Regions from separate parts of the Enterobacter cloacae complex sp. R_G8 genome, predicted to be linked through region 1. Evidence: predicted binding sites of a transcription regulator. Region 1 holds the regulator's gene; each other region holds the start of a gene.
The links. Region 1 encodes PurR, which represses purine synthesis genes. Its sites were predicted from a motif close to CANGCAAACGTTTGCNTG; they were not measured.
Positions count from the first base shown of each region.

Region 2: the regulator PurR is predicted to act here: its motif matches at 2,179-2,196, upstream of carA (glutamine-hydrolyzing carbamoyl-phosphate synthase small subunit).
Region 3: the regulator PurR is predicted to act here: its motif matches at 2,595-2,612, upstream of purE (5-(carboxyamino)imidazole ribonucleotide mutase).
Region 4: the regulator PurR is predicted to act here: its motif matches at 1,986-2,003, upstream of raiA (ribosome-associated translation inhibitor RaiA).

Region 1 is NZ_CP102246.1:3,062,673-3,066,842, forward strand. Features, by position in the region: gene sodB (superoxide dismutase [Fe]) at 1-326, shown strand, start outside; gene NQ842_RS14485 (MFS transporter) at 362-1,528, opposite strand; gene NQ842_RS14490 (YnhF family membrane protein) at 1,692-1,781, opposite strand; gene purR (HTH-type transcriptional repressor PurR) at 2,079-3,104, shown strand; gene punR (DNA-binding transcriptional activator PunR) at 3,122-4,033, opposite strand; gene punC (purine nucleoside transporter PunC) at 4,149-4,170, shown strand, end outside.
Region 2 is NZ_CP102246.1:4,379,872-4,384,041, reverse strand. Features, by position in the region: gene ispH (4-hydroxy-3-methylbut-2-enyl diphosphate reductase) at 1-933, shown strand, start outside; gene dapB (4-hydroxy-tetrahydrodipicolinate reductase) at 1,139-1,960, shown strand; gene carA (glutamine-hydrolyzing carbamoyl-phosphate synthase small subunit) at 2,415-3,563, shown strand; gene carB (carbamoyl-phosphate synthase large subunit) at 3,582-4,170, shown strand, end outside.
Region 3 is NZ_CP102246.1:3,923,047-3,927,216, forward strand. Features, by position in the region: gene cysS (cysteine--tRNA ligase) at 1-525, opposite strand, end outside; gene ppiB (peptidylprolyl isomerase B) at 700-1,194, shown strand; gene lpxH (UDP-2,3-diacylglucosamine diphosphatase) at 1,198-1,920, shown strand; gene NQ842_RS18670 (YdgH/BhsA/McbA-like domain containing protein) at 2,061-2,270, shown strand; gene NQ842_RS18675 (hypothetical protein) at 2,336-2,521, shown strand; gene purE (5-(carboxyamino)imidazole ribonucleotide mutase) at 2,683-3,192, shown strand; gene purK (5-(carboxyamino)imidazole ribonucleotide synthase) at 3,189-4,170, shown strand, end outside.
Region 4 is NZ_CP102246.1:1,401,102-1,405,271, reverse strand. Features, by position in the region: gene rluD (23S rRNA pseudouridine(1911/1915/1917) synthase RluD) at 1-962, opposite strand, end outside; gene bamD (outer membrane protein assembly factor BamD) at 1,094-1,831, shown strand; gene raiA (ribosome-associated translation inhibitor RaiA) at 2,101-2,442, shown strand; Phe leader region at 2,546-2,671, shown strand; gene pheL (pheA operon leader peptide PheL) at 2,547-2,594, shown strand; gene pheA (bifunctional chorismate mutase/prephenate dehydratase) at 2,702-3,862, shown strand; gene NQ842_RS06735 (SMP-30/gluconolactonase/LRE family protein) at 3,859-4,170, opposite strand, start outside.

The sequences.
Region 1 (4,170 bases):
GCGGCGAGCCGACCGGTGAACTGGCTGCTGCGATTAACGCCGCCTTTGGCAGCTTTGCGGAGTTCAAAGCGAAATTTACCGATGCCGCAATCAAAAACTTCGGTTCTGGCTGGACATGGCTGGTAAAAGAGGCCGATGGCAAACTGGCTATCGTCTCCACGTCTAACGCGGGTACACCACTGACCACCAGCGCGACTCCGCTGATGACCGTGGATGTCTGGGAACACGCGTACTACATTGATTACCGTAACGCGCGTCCTAACTACCTGGAGCACTTCTGGGCACTGGTTAACTGGGACTTTGTGGCGAAGAACTTCGCCGCGTAAGAGAGACGCAGAAGGGTTTCCCCTTCTGCGTTTTTTTATTCGGCAGCACAGGCCGCTTCAGGCTGTTTACGACCCGACATCATCACTAGCAGCAGGCCAAGCGCGGCAATAATGGCCCCCATCACCGGCACAAAGCTGTATCCCAGACCACCCGAAATCACAGCACCACCCGCTGCGGCACCGAGCGCATTGCCCAGATTGAACGCACCAATATTCACTGACGAGGAGAGGCCCGGCGCCTCATGCGCGACGCGCATTACGCGCATCTGCAGCGGCGGAACCACGGCAAAGGTGGCCGCCCCCCAGACGACCATCGCAATGGCCGCGCCAACTTCATTACGCGCCAGCCACGGGATGGCAACCATGATGACAATCAGCAGGGTCAGAAAACCCTTCAGCGTTCCGCTCACGGAGCGGTCAGCAAATTTCCCGCCCAGATAGTTACCAATCGAGAAGCCCACGCCAATCAGCACCAGCATCGCGGTGATAAAGATCGGCGTCGCGTGAGTGATGTCATGCAGCACCGGCGAAATATAGGTGTAAAGGGTAAACATCGCCCCGGCACCCAGCACGGTAGTAAGCAGCGCCGAGAGCACCTGCGGGCGCATCAGTACCGACAGCTCTTTACGTACCTCAGGCCGCTCACCAGCGCTGCCTTTCGGCAGGGAGAAGAACAACGCCACCATCGCGACAACGCCCAGTACGGCGGTTGCCAGGAACGACATACGCCAGCCAATGACCTCTCCCAGCCAGGTCGCCGCAGGAACACCGCCAATGTTGGCGATGGTCAGGCCCATAAACATGGTTGCCACGGCACTCGCCTGCTTGTGTTTGGGCACCACGCTTGCGGCAACCACCGACCCCAGCCCAAAGAAGGCACCGTGGTTAAGGCTGGTCAGAATGCGGGACAGCATCAGTGTGGTGTAATCCGGCGAAATGGCGGAGAGCACATTGCCGAGGGTAAAGATAGCCATCAGGAAAATCAGCGCGTTACGGCGAGCGCGGTGGGAAAGCAACAGCGTCATCAGCGGAGCACCAACCATTACGCCAATGGCATAGGCGCTGATTAACATCCCGGCTGCAGGGATAGAGACGTCCACACCGCGGGCGATAACCGGTAAGAGCCCCATAGGGGAGAATTCAGTAGTGCCAATCCCAAAAGCGCCAATCGCCAGGGCCAGCAGGGGAAAATTGATTTTCATGCGTCAACTCCGGATGCCGTGTCAGGTCGTGACACAGAACAAAGAAGGCGAAAGCATGACATTAATCACAAAAAATGAGAAGTTAACAAATTGGCAAAAGATTTTTGCCGGAGATGTAACAATCAGGGGAAGCGGGAGAGAGCGAACGCCCCCTCCGCGTAAATCAGTGCAGTGCAGCCGTCAGACCCGCGGCAACAATCAGCGCCAGCACAATAATGGTGGTGAACAGCGAAAACTTCAGATCGGAACTCATCAATTTTTCTCCTTTTAATCCCCCCACGAAAAGTGAGCTTGCTCATTTTTACACAATTTACGTCAAAAATCTTCCCGGATTTAAACGGATAACCACTTTAGCTCTTCCCCTTTTCATCAAGATAGGACAAAATTCCACGCTAAATTTATTAGCGTACCGGCCATTGACCCCCTCCTGACGTCCCGTGTCGTTTTCCTGGCGTGCCGCAATTCAAGATTGCGTGATAAGGGTGAGAGAAGGCAAACGTTTACCTTCAAGGTTTTCAGGAGTTTAGGATATGGTCTGGAGTGACATTTAATGGCAACAATTAAAGACGTAGCAAAACGCGCAAACGTTTCCACTACAACCGTATCACATGTAATTAACAAAACCCGCTTCGTGGCGGAAGAGACGCGCAACGCCGTCTGGGCGGCAATCAAAGAGCTGCACTACTCGCCGAGTGCCGTTGCGCGCAGTCTTAAAGTTAATCACACCAAATCTATTGGTTTGCTGGCGACCAGCAGTGAAGCGGCCTATTTTGCCGAAATCATCGAAGCGGTTGAGAAAAACTGCTTCCAGAAAGGCTATACCCTGATCCTCGGCAACGCGTGGAACAACATTGAAAAACAGCGCGCCTATCTGTCGATGATGGCGCAAAAACGCGTGGATGGCCTGCTGGTGATGTGCTCCGAGTATCCGGAGTCCGTGCTTTCCATGCTGGAAGAGTATCGTCATATCCCAATGGTGGTGATGGACTGGGGCGAAGCGCGCGCCGACTTTACCGACTCCGTCATCGATAACGCCTTTGAAGGCGGTTATATGGCGGGCCGCTATCTGATTGAACGCGGTCACCGTGAAATTGGCGTGATCCCGGGGCCGCTTGAGCGCAACACCGGTGCTGGCCGTCTGGCCGGATTTATGAAGGCGATGGAAGAAGCGCTGATCACCGTGCCGGAAAACTGGATCGTGCAGGGCGACTTTGAGCCGGAATCGGGCTACCGCGCCATGCAGCAGATCGTTTCCCAGCCGCATCGTCCAACGGCGGTGTTCTGCGGCGGGGATATCATGGCGATGGGGGCCCTGTGTGCGGCCGATGAGCTGGGCCTGCGCGTGCCGCAGGATATTTCCGTGATCGGCTATGACAACGTGCGCAACGCGCGCTTCTTTACCCCAGCGCTGACCACCATTCACCAGCCGAAAGACTCCCTGGGTGAAACGGCCTTCAATATGCTGATGGACAGGATCGTCAACAAACGTGAAGAGTCGCAGTCGATTGAAGTCCACCCGCGTCTTATCGAACGCCGTTCCGTTGCGGATGGTCCGTTCCGCGACTACCGTCGTTAATCACTGTACGGAGCCAGTTACGCTGGCTCCCGTAACCATTCCCGGTTAAGCGTTTCGCTGTCTCCCAGGTAATCCAGTAACCACGCCATGGCGGGCGACACGTCATTTTGTTGCCACGTCAGGCAGCAGGCTGCATCCGGGAACGGATTCTCCAGCGTCAGTTCGACCCATTCACCGGTATCGATTCTCGGCTTAGCGAAATGCACGGGCACCATCGCGACACACAGCCCGGCACTGAGGCAGGTCGCGGAGGACTCCCAGTCCGGCGCCACCACCCGCCGCTGATTATCCAGAAGCCAGGTAATACGTTTTGGCAACGAGCGCGAGGTATCTTCCAGCACCAGCGACGGCCAGTTGCGCAGCGTGTCGTCACTCAGCGGCCCCTCCATGGCAGCCAGGGGATGATCGCTTGCCACCACACATTTCCAGCTCAACATGCCCATATCACGAAACGCATAGCGTCCCCCGACGGGGATCGCCTGGGTCGCCCCAATCGCCATCTCTGCCCTGCCGTCCGCCAGCGCGTCCCAGACGCCGTTGAACACCTCCTGCGAGACGCGAAGTTCAACGTCTGAAAAATGACGATAGAAATCCACAATCATCTGCCGGGTGCGCTCGGGTTTGACGATGTTATCCACGGCAATGGAGAGATGCCCGCGCCAGCCGTTGGCGATCTGCTGACACTGTTCACGGGTGATCTGCATTTTTTTGATAACAGAACGCCCTTCTTTCAAAAACCACGCCCCTGCCGGCGTTAATTCCACATCGCGATGACGTCGTTCAAACAGCGGCACAGCCAGCCACTCTTCGAGCTGACGTACCGTGTAGCTTATCGCGGAGGGAACGCGGTGTAGCTCCTGTGCGGCACCGCTGAAACTGCCGTTTCGTGCGACAGCATCGACAACTTCAAGAGAATAATCTGACCACATTTTCTGCCTGCAAAAAATTTGAATGCACTAGCCAAATATTAGCGTTTCACAACCCGCTTTGCACTCCCTACACTCTGCGCCAGTGTCTACCTGCCTCCTCAAGGAGAATAAAACAATGCAACCCAGGAATGGATTTT
Region 2 (4,170 bases), 1.3 Mb from region 1:
AACCCGCGCGGCTTCTGCGCCGGTGTAGACCGCGCTATCAGCATTGTTGAAAACGCGCTGGAGATTTACGGCGCGCCGATTTATGTGCGTCACGAAGTGGTGCATAACCGTTACGTGGTCGACAGCCTCCGTGAACGCGGTGCCATTTTTATTGAGCAGATCAGCGAAGTGCCGGACGGTGCGATCCTGATATTCTCCGCACACGGCGTCTCCCAGGCGGTACGTAACGAAGCGAAAAGTCGCGATCTGACCGTGTTTGACGCCACTTGCCCGTTAGTAACGAAAGTACATATGGAAGTGGCGCGTGCCAGTCGTCGTGGTGAAGAGTCGATCCTGATTGGTCATGCCGGTCATCCGGAGGTCGAAGGTACCATGGGGCAGTACAGCAACCCGGAAGGGGGCATGTACCTGGTGGAGTCGCCGGAAGATGTGCTCACGCTGAACGTGAAAAACGAAGCGCGTCTGTCGTTCATGACGCAGACCACGCTTTCCGTGGATGATACCTCTGATGTGATCGACGCTTTGCGCCAGCGTTTCCCGAAAATTGTCGGGCCGCGTAAAGATGATATCTGCTACGCCACCACCAATCGTCAGGAAGCGGTGCGTGCGCTGGCTGAACAGGCGGACGTGGTGCTGGTGGTGGGTTCTAAAAATTCCTCTAACTCCAACCGTCTGGCCGAACTGGCTCAGCGGATGGGGAAAGCGGCGTTTCTGATCGACGACGCGACGGACATTCAGGAAGCGTGGGTCAAGAATGCGAACTGCGTAGGCGTGACGGCGGGCGCTTCCGCACCGGATATTCTGGTGCAGAATGTGATTGCTCGTCTGCAGGAGCTGGGCGGTGGAGAAGCGATACCGCTGGAAGGACGCGAAGAGAATATTGTCTTCGAAGTACCGAAAGAACTGCGTATCGACGCCCGTGAAGTTGAATAATCCTTCTTCTGATGAAAGGCCAGCACCTCCTGTGCTGGCCTTTTTTTTATCTGAAACTTTATCGTGACGACAAAATCATGTCTTTTACTGATATTTGAGTCTGTTTCACGTTAAATTCTAATTATCGGTGTTTTCAGTTGGCAGCCCTGACAAAGGCTGGTTAATCTGAAAACGGTTTACATCATTTTAACGTAAGAGAATAACTATGCATGATGCACAGATCCGTGTCGCCATTGCGGGCGCGGGTGGACGTATGGGTCGCCAGCTCATTCAGGCGGCACTTCAGATGGATGGCGTGGCCCTGGGCGCGGCACTGGAGCGTGACGGTTCATCGCTTCTTGGGACCGATGCCGGTGAACTGGCTGGTGCGGGCAAGACAGGTGTGACCGTGCAGAGCAGCCTGGAAGCGGTCAAAGATGATTTTGATGTGTTCATTGATTTCACCCGGCCAGAAGGCACTCTGAACCATCTGGCATTTTGCCGTCAGCACGGCAAAGGAATGGTCATTGGCACCACCGGGTTTGATGAAGCCGGTAAACAAGCCATTCAGAATGCGTCAAACGAGATTGCGATTGTCTTCGCCGCTAACTTTAGCGTGGGCGTAAACGTCATGCTGAAGCTGCTGGAGAAGGCCGCGAAGGTGATGGGCGATTATACCGACATTGAGATTGTCGAAGCTCACCACCGCTATAAAGTCGATGCACCCTCCGGCACGGCGCTGGCAATGGGCGAAGCGATTGCGCATGCACTGGATAAAGATTTAAAAGACTGCGCGGTTTATACCCGTGAAGGTCATACCGGCGAGCGTGTCCCGGGGACGATTGGTTTCGCAACCGTTCGTGCGGGTGACATCGTCGGTGAACATACCGCGATGTTCGCCGATATCGGCGAACGTGTTGAGATCACGCATAAAGCGTCCAGCCGCATGACATTCGCGAATGGCGCTGTTCGCTCCGCTTTGTGGCTAAAAGGCAAGGATAACGGTCTTTTTGATATGCGAGATGTGCTAGATCTTAACAATTTGTAAGAGTTATTACCCATCGTGATGTGGTTATTGCAGTCGTAATTGTTTGATTGCATAGGGCAATAATTTATTGCCCTTTTATTTTTCCAGTTTCATTCTATATTTTGAGCTTTGTCGTAGAAAGTTTATGTTATCTCTCCTTTTTGTGTTGCCAGTATGTAAATTTTGACCATTTGGTCCACTTTTTATTACCCCGTCACAGGTAATTCTAATAAAGTTGTCACGCAAGCGTTTTCCGCAGTGATTTACCTGATCTTTTTGCCGCTTAACATCTTTTCAGGCTGCCAGGCTTGCAAAAGGATAATTAAAATCTCCGTTTTAAGTTGACTTTTACCCACCAAATCTCCAGAATGCCGCCGTTTGCCAAAAATCCGCTGGCAACACATTTGCATTGATTTATGACATGGTTGTGAATTAATATGCAAATAAAGTGAGTGAATATTCTCTGGAGGGTGTTTTGATTAAGTCAGCGCTATTGGTTCTGGAAGACGGAACCCAGTTTATCGGTCGGGCCATAGGGGCAACGGGTTCGGCGGTTGGGGAAGTCGTTTTCAATACTTCAATGACCGGTTATCAAGAAATCCTCACTGATCCTTCCTATTCTCGCCAAATCGTTACTCTTACTTATCCTCATATCGGCAATGTTGGCACTAATGCTGCTGATGAAGAGTCCTCTCAGGTTCATGCGCAAGGTCTGGTCATTCGCGACCTGCCGCTGATTGCCAGCAACTTCCGCAACACCGAAGACCTCTCTTCTTACCTGAAGCGCCATAACATCGTGGCGATTGCCGATATCGATACCCGTAAATTAACGCGTCTGCTGCGCGAGAAGGGTGCACAGAACGGCTGCATTATCGCAGGGGATAACCTCGATGCGGCGCTGGCGCTGGAAAAAGCGAAAGCCTTCCCTGGCCTGAACGGCATGGATCTGGCGAAAGAAGTGACCACCACAGAAGCTTATAGCTGGACGCAGGGGAGCTGGACGCTGGAAGGCGACCTGCCGGAAGCGAAGCCAGAGAGCGAGCTGCCATTCCACGTTGTGGCCTATGATTTTGGTGCCAAGCGCAATATCCTGCGCATGCTGGTTGACCGCGGCTGCCGCCTGACGGTGGTACCTGCGCAAACTTCCGCTGAAGAGGTTCTGAAGATGAACCCGGATGGCATCTTCCTTTCTAACGGACCTGGCGACCCGGCACCGTGCGATTACGCTATCAATGCCATCACGTCCTTCCTCGAAACCGATATTCCGGTATTCGGTATTTGCCTGGGCCATCAGCTGCTGGCGCTGGCGAGTGGGGCGAACACCATTAAGATGAAGTTCGGTCACCACGGTGGTAACCACCCGGTGAAAGACATCGACAACAACACGGTGATGATTACGGCACAGAACCACGGCTTCGCAGTAGATGAAGCGTCAATGCCGGCTAATCTGCGCGTGACGCACAAATCCCTGTTCGATGGCACCCTGCAGGGTATCCATCGCACCGATAAGCCAGCGTTCAGCTTCCAGGGACACCCGGAAGCCAGCCCGGGCCCGCACGATGCCGCACCGCTGTTCGATCACTTTATCGAACTTATCGAGCAATACCGTAAGACCGCTAAATAATCAGGAGCCGAGAAGACAATGCCAAAACGTACAGACATAAAAAGCATCCTGATCCTTGGCGCTGGCCCGATTGTTATCGGTCAGGCCTGTGAATTCGACTACTCCGGTGCGCAGGCGTGTAAAGCCCTGCGTGAAGAGGGTTACCGCGTTATCCTGGTTAACTCTAACCCGGCGACCATCATGACCGACCCGGAAATGGCTGATGCAACCTACATCGAGCCGATTCACTGGGAAGTGGTGCGTAAAATTATCGAAAAAGAGCGCCCGGATGCGGTTCTGCCGACCATGGGCGGCCAGACAGCACTGAACTGCGCGCTGGAGCTGGAACGTCAGGGCGTGCTGGAAGAGTTTGGCGTGACCATGATTGGTGCCACCGCTGACGCGATTGATAAAGCAGAAGACCGTCGTCGCTTTGACGTGGCGATGAAGAAAATTGGCCTCGACACCGCGCGTTCCGGTATTGCACACAATATGGAAGAAGCGCTGGCCGTGGCGGCTGAAGTCGGCTATCCGTGCATCATCCGTCCGTCCTTCACGATGGGCGGAACCGGCGGGGGTATCGCCTACAACCGTGAAGAGTTCGAAGAGATTTGCGAACGCGGTCTGG
Region 3 (4,170 bases), 860 kb from region 1:
CTTCACGTCGACCACGTCAACGCGCGCGCCGGCCTGAAGCTGGTCAAGATCCTGACGGGACAACGAGCCGTAGGTGGGATCGGTTGGCACCGAGAACATCACGTCGCCATTGTCCGCAACGTACGCATGACCGCGTGCGATCAGCTTTTCAGTGATGTCGATAATTTCATGAATATGGTGGGTTGCACGCGGCTCGCTGTCCGGGCGCAAAATGTTTAACGCGTCGAAATCTTTGTGCATCTCAACGATCATACGATCCACCAGCGCGACAAAGCTTTCGCCATTTTCATTAGCGCGCTTGATGATTTTGTCGTCAATATCGGTGATGTTGCGCACGTACTTCAGGTTATACCCGAGGAAACGCAGGTAACGAGACACCACGTCGAACGCGACAAAGGTACGGCCATGGCCGATATGACAGAGATCGTAAACCGTAATACCACACACGTACATGCCGACTTCCCCGGCATGGATAGGTTTAAATTCCTCTTTCTGGCGCGTCATTGTATTAAAGATTTTTAACATCGAAGATTCCATGTAAACACGTGTGTGGACGAAAACCGGGTATTCTACCCGTAATTCAAACCCGAAGCAGCACACAATGCAAGGTGATCGCATCCTGTGGTTATGCTATAACAGGCCCCTATATATGACCCGAACGCGGGTCGACGTACCACAATAACGGAACAGGATGCAAAAATGGTTACTTTCCACACTAATCATGGCGATATCGTAATCAAAACCTTTGATGACAAAGCGCCTGAAACAGTTAAAAACTTCCTGGACTACTGCCGCGAAGGTTTCTACAACAACACCATCTTCCACCGTGTGATCAACGGTTTTATGATCCAGGGCGGCGGTTTTGAACCTGGCATGCGCCAGAAAGAAACCAAAGAAGCGATCAAAAACGAAGCCAACAACGGTCTGAAAAACACCCGTGGCACGCTGGCGATGGCGCGTACTCAGGCACCTCACTCTGCCACCGCGCAGTTCTTCATCAACGTGGCTGACAACGACTTCCTGAACTTCTCCGGCGAAAGCCTGCAGGGTTGGGGCTACTGCGTATTCGCAGAAGTGGTTGAAGGTATGGACGTGGTCGACAAGATCAAAGCCGTTTCCACCGGCCGCAGCGGCATGCATCAGGACGTTCCAAAAGAAGACGTTGTGATTACCAGCGTGACCGTCAGCGAGTAATTCGTGGCGACACTCTTTATTGCAGATTTGCACCTGCAAACAGAAGAACCGGCGATCACCGCCGGTTTTCTGCGTTTTTTAGCGGGTGAAGCCAGAAGCGCCGACGCGCTTTACATCCTTGGCGACCTGTTTGAAGCCTGGATCGGCGACGACGACCCGAACCCTCTGCATCGTGAAATGGCTGCCGCCATTCACGCGCTGGTCACCTCCGGCGTTCCCTGCTACTTCATTCACGGCAACCGCGATTTTCTGGTCGGTCCTCGCTACGCCCGCGAAAGCGGCATGACGCTGCTGCCAGAAGAACAGGTGCTTGACCTCTATGGTCGAAAAGTCCTGATCATGCACGGTGACACGCTCTGTACTGACGATACCGGCTATCAGGCGTTTCGCGCGAAGGTCCACACCCCATGGATCCAAAAGGTATTCCTTGCCCTGCCGCTGTTTATCCGTAACCGTATCGCCGCCAGAATGCGCGCGGGCAGTAAAGCCGCCAACAGCAGCAAGTCGATGACCATCATGGACGTCAACACGCAGGCGGTGGTGAACGTGATGGAGAAACACCACGTCCAGTGGTTGATCCACGGTCATACCCACCGTCCCGACGTGCATACGTTGGTCGCCAACGGCGAACCGGCTCACCGTGTGGTACTGGGTGCCTGGCACAGCGAAGGATCGATGGTTAAAGTCACGCCTGAAGGCGTGGAACTGATCGCTTTTCCGTTTTAATCTCTCCCGCAAAATTCATTCTATTTTTTTGAACGATATCGGCAAATTGTTTCGATTTTAATCAGCCCGTGGTCGGCCTATCATTTATCACATCAGGGCAACACGCCCTATCCCAAACAAAACACTTAAGGAATACGACCATGAAATCTATCAAAACTTTCGTTGCAGTTGCCGCTCTGTCTCTGATCTCTTTCGGTTCTTTCGCACAAAGCGTCAGCGCGACAGCCTCTACCCTTGACCGTGCAGAAGCGAAAATTGCCGCTCAGGCTGCTGAACAGGGCGCGTCTTACAAAATCACCAGCGCACAGTTCAACAACCGCGTGCACATGACCGCAGAACTGACTAAATAAGACCACTGATTGCCGTGCCGCCAGTCCATCTGCGACAGCGACAAGACGATGAGGAAGGAAAGAGAATGAAAAAAATCAGCATCGTAAGTGCCCTGCTGCTGGCGGCCGGACTGTCCACTGGCGCGATGGCGGCGGAGAAAGGCTTCTCCACACCGGAAGCAGGCTCGAATATCGACACCAGCCTGGTGAATCATATTGATGTCAGCCACGCGTTCGACAAAGAGAACCTGACCGCAGGGGATCTTCAGTAACCTCTCAAAACAGACCGCCTGAACGCGGTCTGTTTTGTTATCCTCAGGGTGCCACAACGGCTCAGTTTTTAACCGCGCAACCGTTTTCCTTGCCCGTATTACATGCTATTCTCTGTGCCCTCGAAAGCAGTGTGTTTCGCACCACAGGAGTTTTAAGACGCATGTCTTCCCGCAATAATCCGGCGCGTGTCGCCATCGTGATGGGGTCCAAAAGCGACTGGGCTACCATGCAGTTCGCCGCCGAAATCTTTGAAATCCTGAATGTTCCTCACCACGTTGAAGTGGTTTCCGCACACCGCACGCCGGATAAACTGTTCAGCTTTGCCGAAAGCGCGCAAGAGAACGGTTACGAGGTGATCATTGCCGGTGCGGGCGGCGCAGCACATCTGCCAGGCATGATTGCCGCCAAAACGCTGGTGCCGGTACTGGGTGTTCCGGTGCAGAGCGCCGCACTGAGCGGTGTCGACAGCCTTTACTCCATCGTGCAGATGCCGCGTGGTATTCCTGTGGGTACGCTGGCCATCGGCAAAGCGGGCGCGGCAAACGCGGCTTTGCTGGCGGCGCAGATTCTGGCGACGCACGATAAAGCCTTACACCAGCGTCTGGCTGACTGGCGTAAAGCCCAGACCGACGAGGTGCTGGACAACCCGGACCCGCGGGGTGCGGCATGAAGCAGGTTTGCGTTCTCGGTAACGGTCAGTTAGGCCGCATGCTGCGCCAGGCCGGCGAACCGCTGGGCATTGCCGTCTGGCCGGTCGGTCTGGATGCCGAACCCGAAGCCGTGCCGTTCCACCAGAGCGTGATAACCGCCGAGATCGAACGCTGGCCGGAAACCGCGCTGACCCGTGAACTGGCGCGCCATAACGCTTTTGTGAACCGCGACGTGTTCCCCATCATTGCTGACCGTCTGACGCAAAAACAGCTGTTCGACAAGCTCGGCCTGGCGACCGCGCCGTGGCAGTTGCTGTCTGATAAAAGCGAGTGGAACGATGTCTACGCAATGCTGGGCGAACTGGCGATTGTAAAGCGTCGCGTCGGCGGGTATGACGGCCGCGGACAGTGGCGTTTGCGCGCGCACGAAACAGCCGAACTGCCGGAAGAGTGCTACGGAGAGTGCATCGTTGAGCAGGGCATTAACTTCAGCGGTGAAGTGTCGCTGGTTGGCGCTCGCGGCCACGACGGGCGTACCGTATTTTATCCTCTGACCCATAACCTGCATCAGGACGGGATCTTACGCACCAGCGTCGCCTTCCCCCAGGCCAATGCTGAACAGCAGGCCCAGGCGGAAGAGATGCTCTCAGCCATTATGCATGAACTGGGTTATGTGGGCGTGATGGCGATGGAGTGTTTTGTAACGCCGTCCGGTCTGCTGATCAACGAACTGGCACCGCGCGTTCACAACAGCGGTCACTGGACCCAAAACGGCGCATCAATCAGCCAGTTTGAGCTGCACCTGCGCGCCATAACTGACCTGCCGCTGCCGCAGCCGGTGGTCAACAGCCCGTCGGTGATGATCAACCTGATCGGTACCGATCTGAACTACGACTGGCTGAAGCTGCCGCTGGTGCATCTGCACTGGTACGACAAAGAGGTTCGTCCGGGTCGTAAAGTGGGTCACCTTAACCTGAACGACAGCGACGCAGGCCGCC
Region 4 (4,170 bases), 1.7 Mb from region 1:
TCTTTGTGTTCTTCAAAATCCGCGCGCATGGCGTCAATAAGCTCCACCATATCCTGCGGGATCGGCGCATGCCATTCCATTTGAATACCCGAGATAGGGTGATAAAGACGCAGCATCGTGGCGTGCAGCGCCTGACGATCAAACTTGCGCAGTACGCTGATGAACGCATCCGATGCCCCTTTTGGCGGACGCGGACGACCACCGTACACCTGATCCCCCACCAGTGGATGAGTAATGTGCGCCATGTGAACGCGGATCTGGTGAGTACGGCCGGTTTCCAGACGCAGACGCAGACGCGTATGAATGCGGAAATGTTCCATAATGCGATAGTGCGTCACCGCCGGTTTACCCATCGGATGCACCGACATATGGGTACGTTTGGTGGGATGACGGCTGATCGGCTCTTCCACCGTACCGCCGGCGGTCATGTGGCCAATGGCCACGGCTTCATATTCGCGGGTGATCTCACGCAGCTGCAGAGACTCTACCAGACGAGTCTGAGCAGGCACGGTCTTTGCCACCACCATCAGACCGGTGGTGTCTTTATCCAGACGATGCACGATACCGGCGCGCGGTACATCAGCGATCGGCGGGTAATAATGCAGAAGTGCGTTAAGTACCGTACCGTCAGGATTCCCCGCCCCCGGATGAACAACCAGGTCGCGCGGCTTGTTGATCACCAGAATGTCATCATCTTCGTAGACGATGTCCAGTGGGATATCCTGCGGCTCGAAGCGCATTTCCTCTTCGATTTCAGCATTGATGGCGACAGCTTCCCCACCTAACACTTTCTCTTTTGGTTTGTCCCAGATCTTGCCGTTTACCAGCACGCGCTGGTCAAGGATCCATTCTTTTATGCGTGAACGCGAATAATCAGGGAACAATTCGGCCAAAGCCTGATCTAAGCGTTGACCGAGCTGATTTTCGGAGACTGTTGCGGTGAGTTCTACTCGTTGTGCCATAAACTGCTTCTTCGTTTAACGTTGGGTTTTACGGCTTTGCCGTTTAATATAGTGTGCTATTGTAGCTGGTCTTAATCGGGAGCAGGAACAGAGTTTCTCCCGGACAAACATTTGAGGAAAGTCAAAACGTCATGACGCGCATGAAATATCTGGTGGCAGCGGCCACGTTGAGCCTGGCTTTGGTGGGCTGCTCCGGTTCAAATGAACAGGTCCCTGACAATCCGCCGAATGAAATCTATGCGACTGCACAACAAAAGTTGCAGGACGGTAACTGGAAACAGGCGATAACGCAACTGGAAGCGTTGGATAATCGCTATCCATTTGGTCCGTATTCGCAGCAGGTACAGTTAGATCTCATCTACGCATACTATAAAAATGCCGATCTGCCGCTGGCTCAGGCAACCATCGATCGTTTCATGCGTCTGAACCCGACTCATCCTAACATCGACTATGTAATGTACATGCGCGGCCTGACCAACATGGCGCTGGATGACAGTGCCCTGCAGGGCTTCTTCGGTGTGGATCGCTCCGACCGTGACCCGCAGCATGCGCGCGATGCGTTCAACGACTTTTCCAAACTGGTGCGCGGCTATCCGAACAGTCAGTACGTGACCGATGCCACCAAACGTCTGGTGTTCCTGAAAGATCGTCTGGCGAAATACGAATACTCGGTTGCTGAATACTACACCCGCCGTGGCGCATGGGTAGCCGTGGTTAACCGTGTAGAAGGGATGCTGCGTGATTATCCGGATACGCAGGCGACGCGCGACGGCCTGAAGCTGATGGAGAATGCTTACCGTCAGATGCAGATGACCGCACAGGCTGATAAGGTGGCGAAAATCATCGCCGCCAACAGCAGCAACATCTGATAGTGACGTCAATGCAAAACGGCAGCCCGCGGGCTGCCGTTTTTTTATTCATTTCAGAGACAAGCTGAAGCGGTTTAGCTTCAACACATCCTATCAACTATGACCGCAATTTTTGCCTTCGACAAGGTAAATCTCGCCTCTTCCTGCCCTGCCTCACAAAAAAGATTCCCTGACAAAAACCGACAAAATAACGTGATCTAAATCACACATTTTGACATTAGGACAGGTATGCTGGAATCACCAAGACGGAAAGACAAGAGGTAAAATTTATGACAATGAACATTACCAGCAAACAAATGGAAATTACCCCGGCAATTCGCCAGCACGTCGCAGACCGTCTCGCCAAACTGGATAAATGGCAAACACACTTGATTAATCCACATATCATCCTGTCTAAGGAGCCGCAGGGTTTCATCGCTGACGCAACTATCAATACTCCAAACGGCCATCTGGTCGCCAGCGCAAAACACGAGGATATGTACACCGCTATTAACGATTTGATCAACAAGCTGGAACGGCAGCTCAATAAAGTGCAGCACAAAGGTGAAGCCCGTCGCGCCACGACCTCGGTGAAAGACGCCAGCTTCGCGGAAGAAGTTGAAGAAGAGTAATCCTTTAAATTGAGTTTACCGCCAACGCGCCTTCGGGCGCGTTTTTTATTGACAGGGTGAAAACAGTACAGGTACTTTAAGGTTATCAACCACAGGATGATTTCATGAAACTGACGCCGTTCTTCTTCGCATTCTTTTTTACCTTCCCCTGAACGGGAGGCGTTTCGTCGTGTGATAAAGAATGCGAAGACGAACAACAAGGCCTCCCACTCCGGGAGGCCTTTTTTATTGATAACGATAAAACGAGACAGACAACACTATGACACCGGAAAACCCGTTACTGGATTTGCGAGTAAAAATCAGCGCACTGGATGAAAAATTACTGGCGCTTCTGGCAGAACGCCGCGCGCTCGCCATCGAAGTGGGTAAAGCCAAACTGGACTCGCATCGTCCGGTACGTGATATTGACCGCGAACGCGATCTGCTGGAACGTCTGATTCAACTCGGTAAAGCACATCACCTTGATGCTCATTACATCACCCGTTTGTTCCAGCTCATCATCGAAGATTCCGTTCTGACCCAGCAAGCGCTTTTGCAGCAGCATCTGAATAAAACCAACCCGCACTCTGCCCGCATCGCGTTTCTTGGCCCTAAAGGCTCTTATTCCCATCTGGCTGCCCGCCAGTACGCTGCACGCCATTTTGAAGAGTTCATTGAAAGCGGCTGTGCGAAGTTCGCCGATATTTTCAATCAGGTGGAAACCGGTCAGGCAGATTACGCCGTCGTACCGATTGAAAACACCAGCTCCGGTGCCATTAACGACGTCTACGATTTGCTGCAACACACCAGCCTGTCGCTGGTGGGTGAGCTGACGATCCCTATCGATCACTGCGTGCTGGTCTCTGGCTCTACCGATTTGAGCACCATCGAGACGGTCTACAGCCATCCGCAGCCATTCCAGCAGTGCAGCCAGTTCCTGAATCACTACCCGAACTGGAAAATTGAGTACACCGAAAGCACCTCAGCGGCGATGGAAAAAGTCGCCCAGGCGAACTCCCCTACTGTCGCGGCGCTGGGCAGCGAAGCGGGCGGTGCGCTGTATGGTCTTCAGGTTCTGGAACGCAATCTGGCAAACCAGACGCAAAACATCACCCGCTTCATCGTACTGGCGCGTAAAGCCATCAATGTCTCTGATCAGGTGCCAGCCAAAACCACCCTGTTGATGGCAACCGGGCAGCAGGCAGGGGCGCTGGTTGAAGCGCTACTGGTACTGCGTAACCACAATCTGATCATGACCCGCCTTGAATCACGCCCGATTCACGGCAATCCGTGGGAAGAGATGTTCTATCTCGACATTCAGGCCAACCTGGAATCGCCATCCATGCAGAAAGCCCTGCGTGAACTGGGTGAAATCACCCGTTCAATGAAAGTGCTGGGCTGTTATCCGAGCGAAAACGTGGTTCCTGTCGACCCGGCCTAACGTTCGATAAAGCGGCTTTTCTTCATCCCTGCCACATTCACCGGCAGGGTGAAGATAGCGCCGGAGAGCGGATACTTCGCCACCTCCTCCGCATCCATATTTTCCCGCGTGGTGGTAATAAACAGTGTTTTCATATCATCGCCGCCAAAACAGACCATCGTCGGGCAACGTACCGGCATGCGGTACTCTTCCAGTTGCTCCCCTTGCGGAGAAAAACGCGCAATACGCCAGCCGTCAAACAGCGCACTCCAGTAGCAGCCTTCCACATCCATCGCGGCACCGTCCGGTATCCCTTCGCCGTCTTTAAA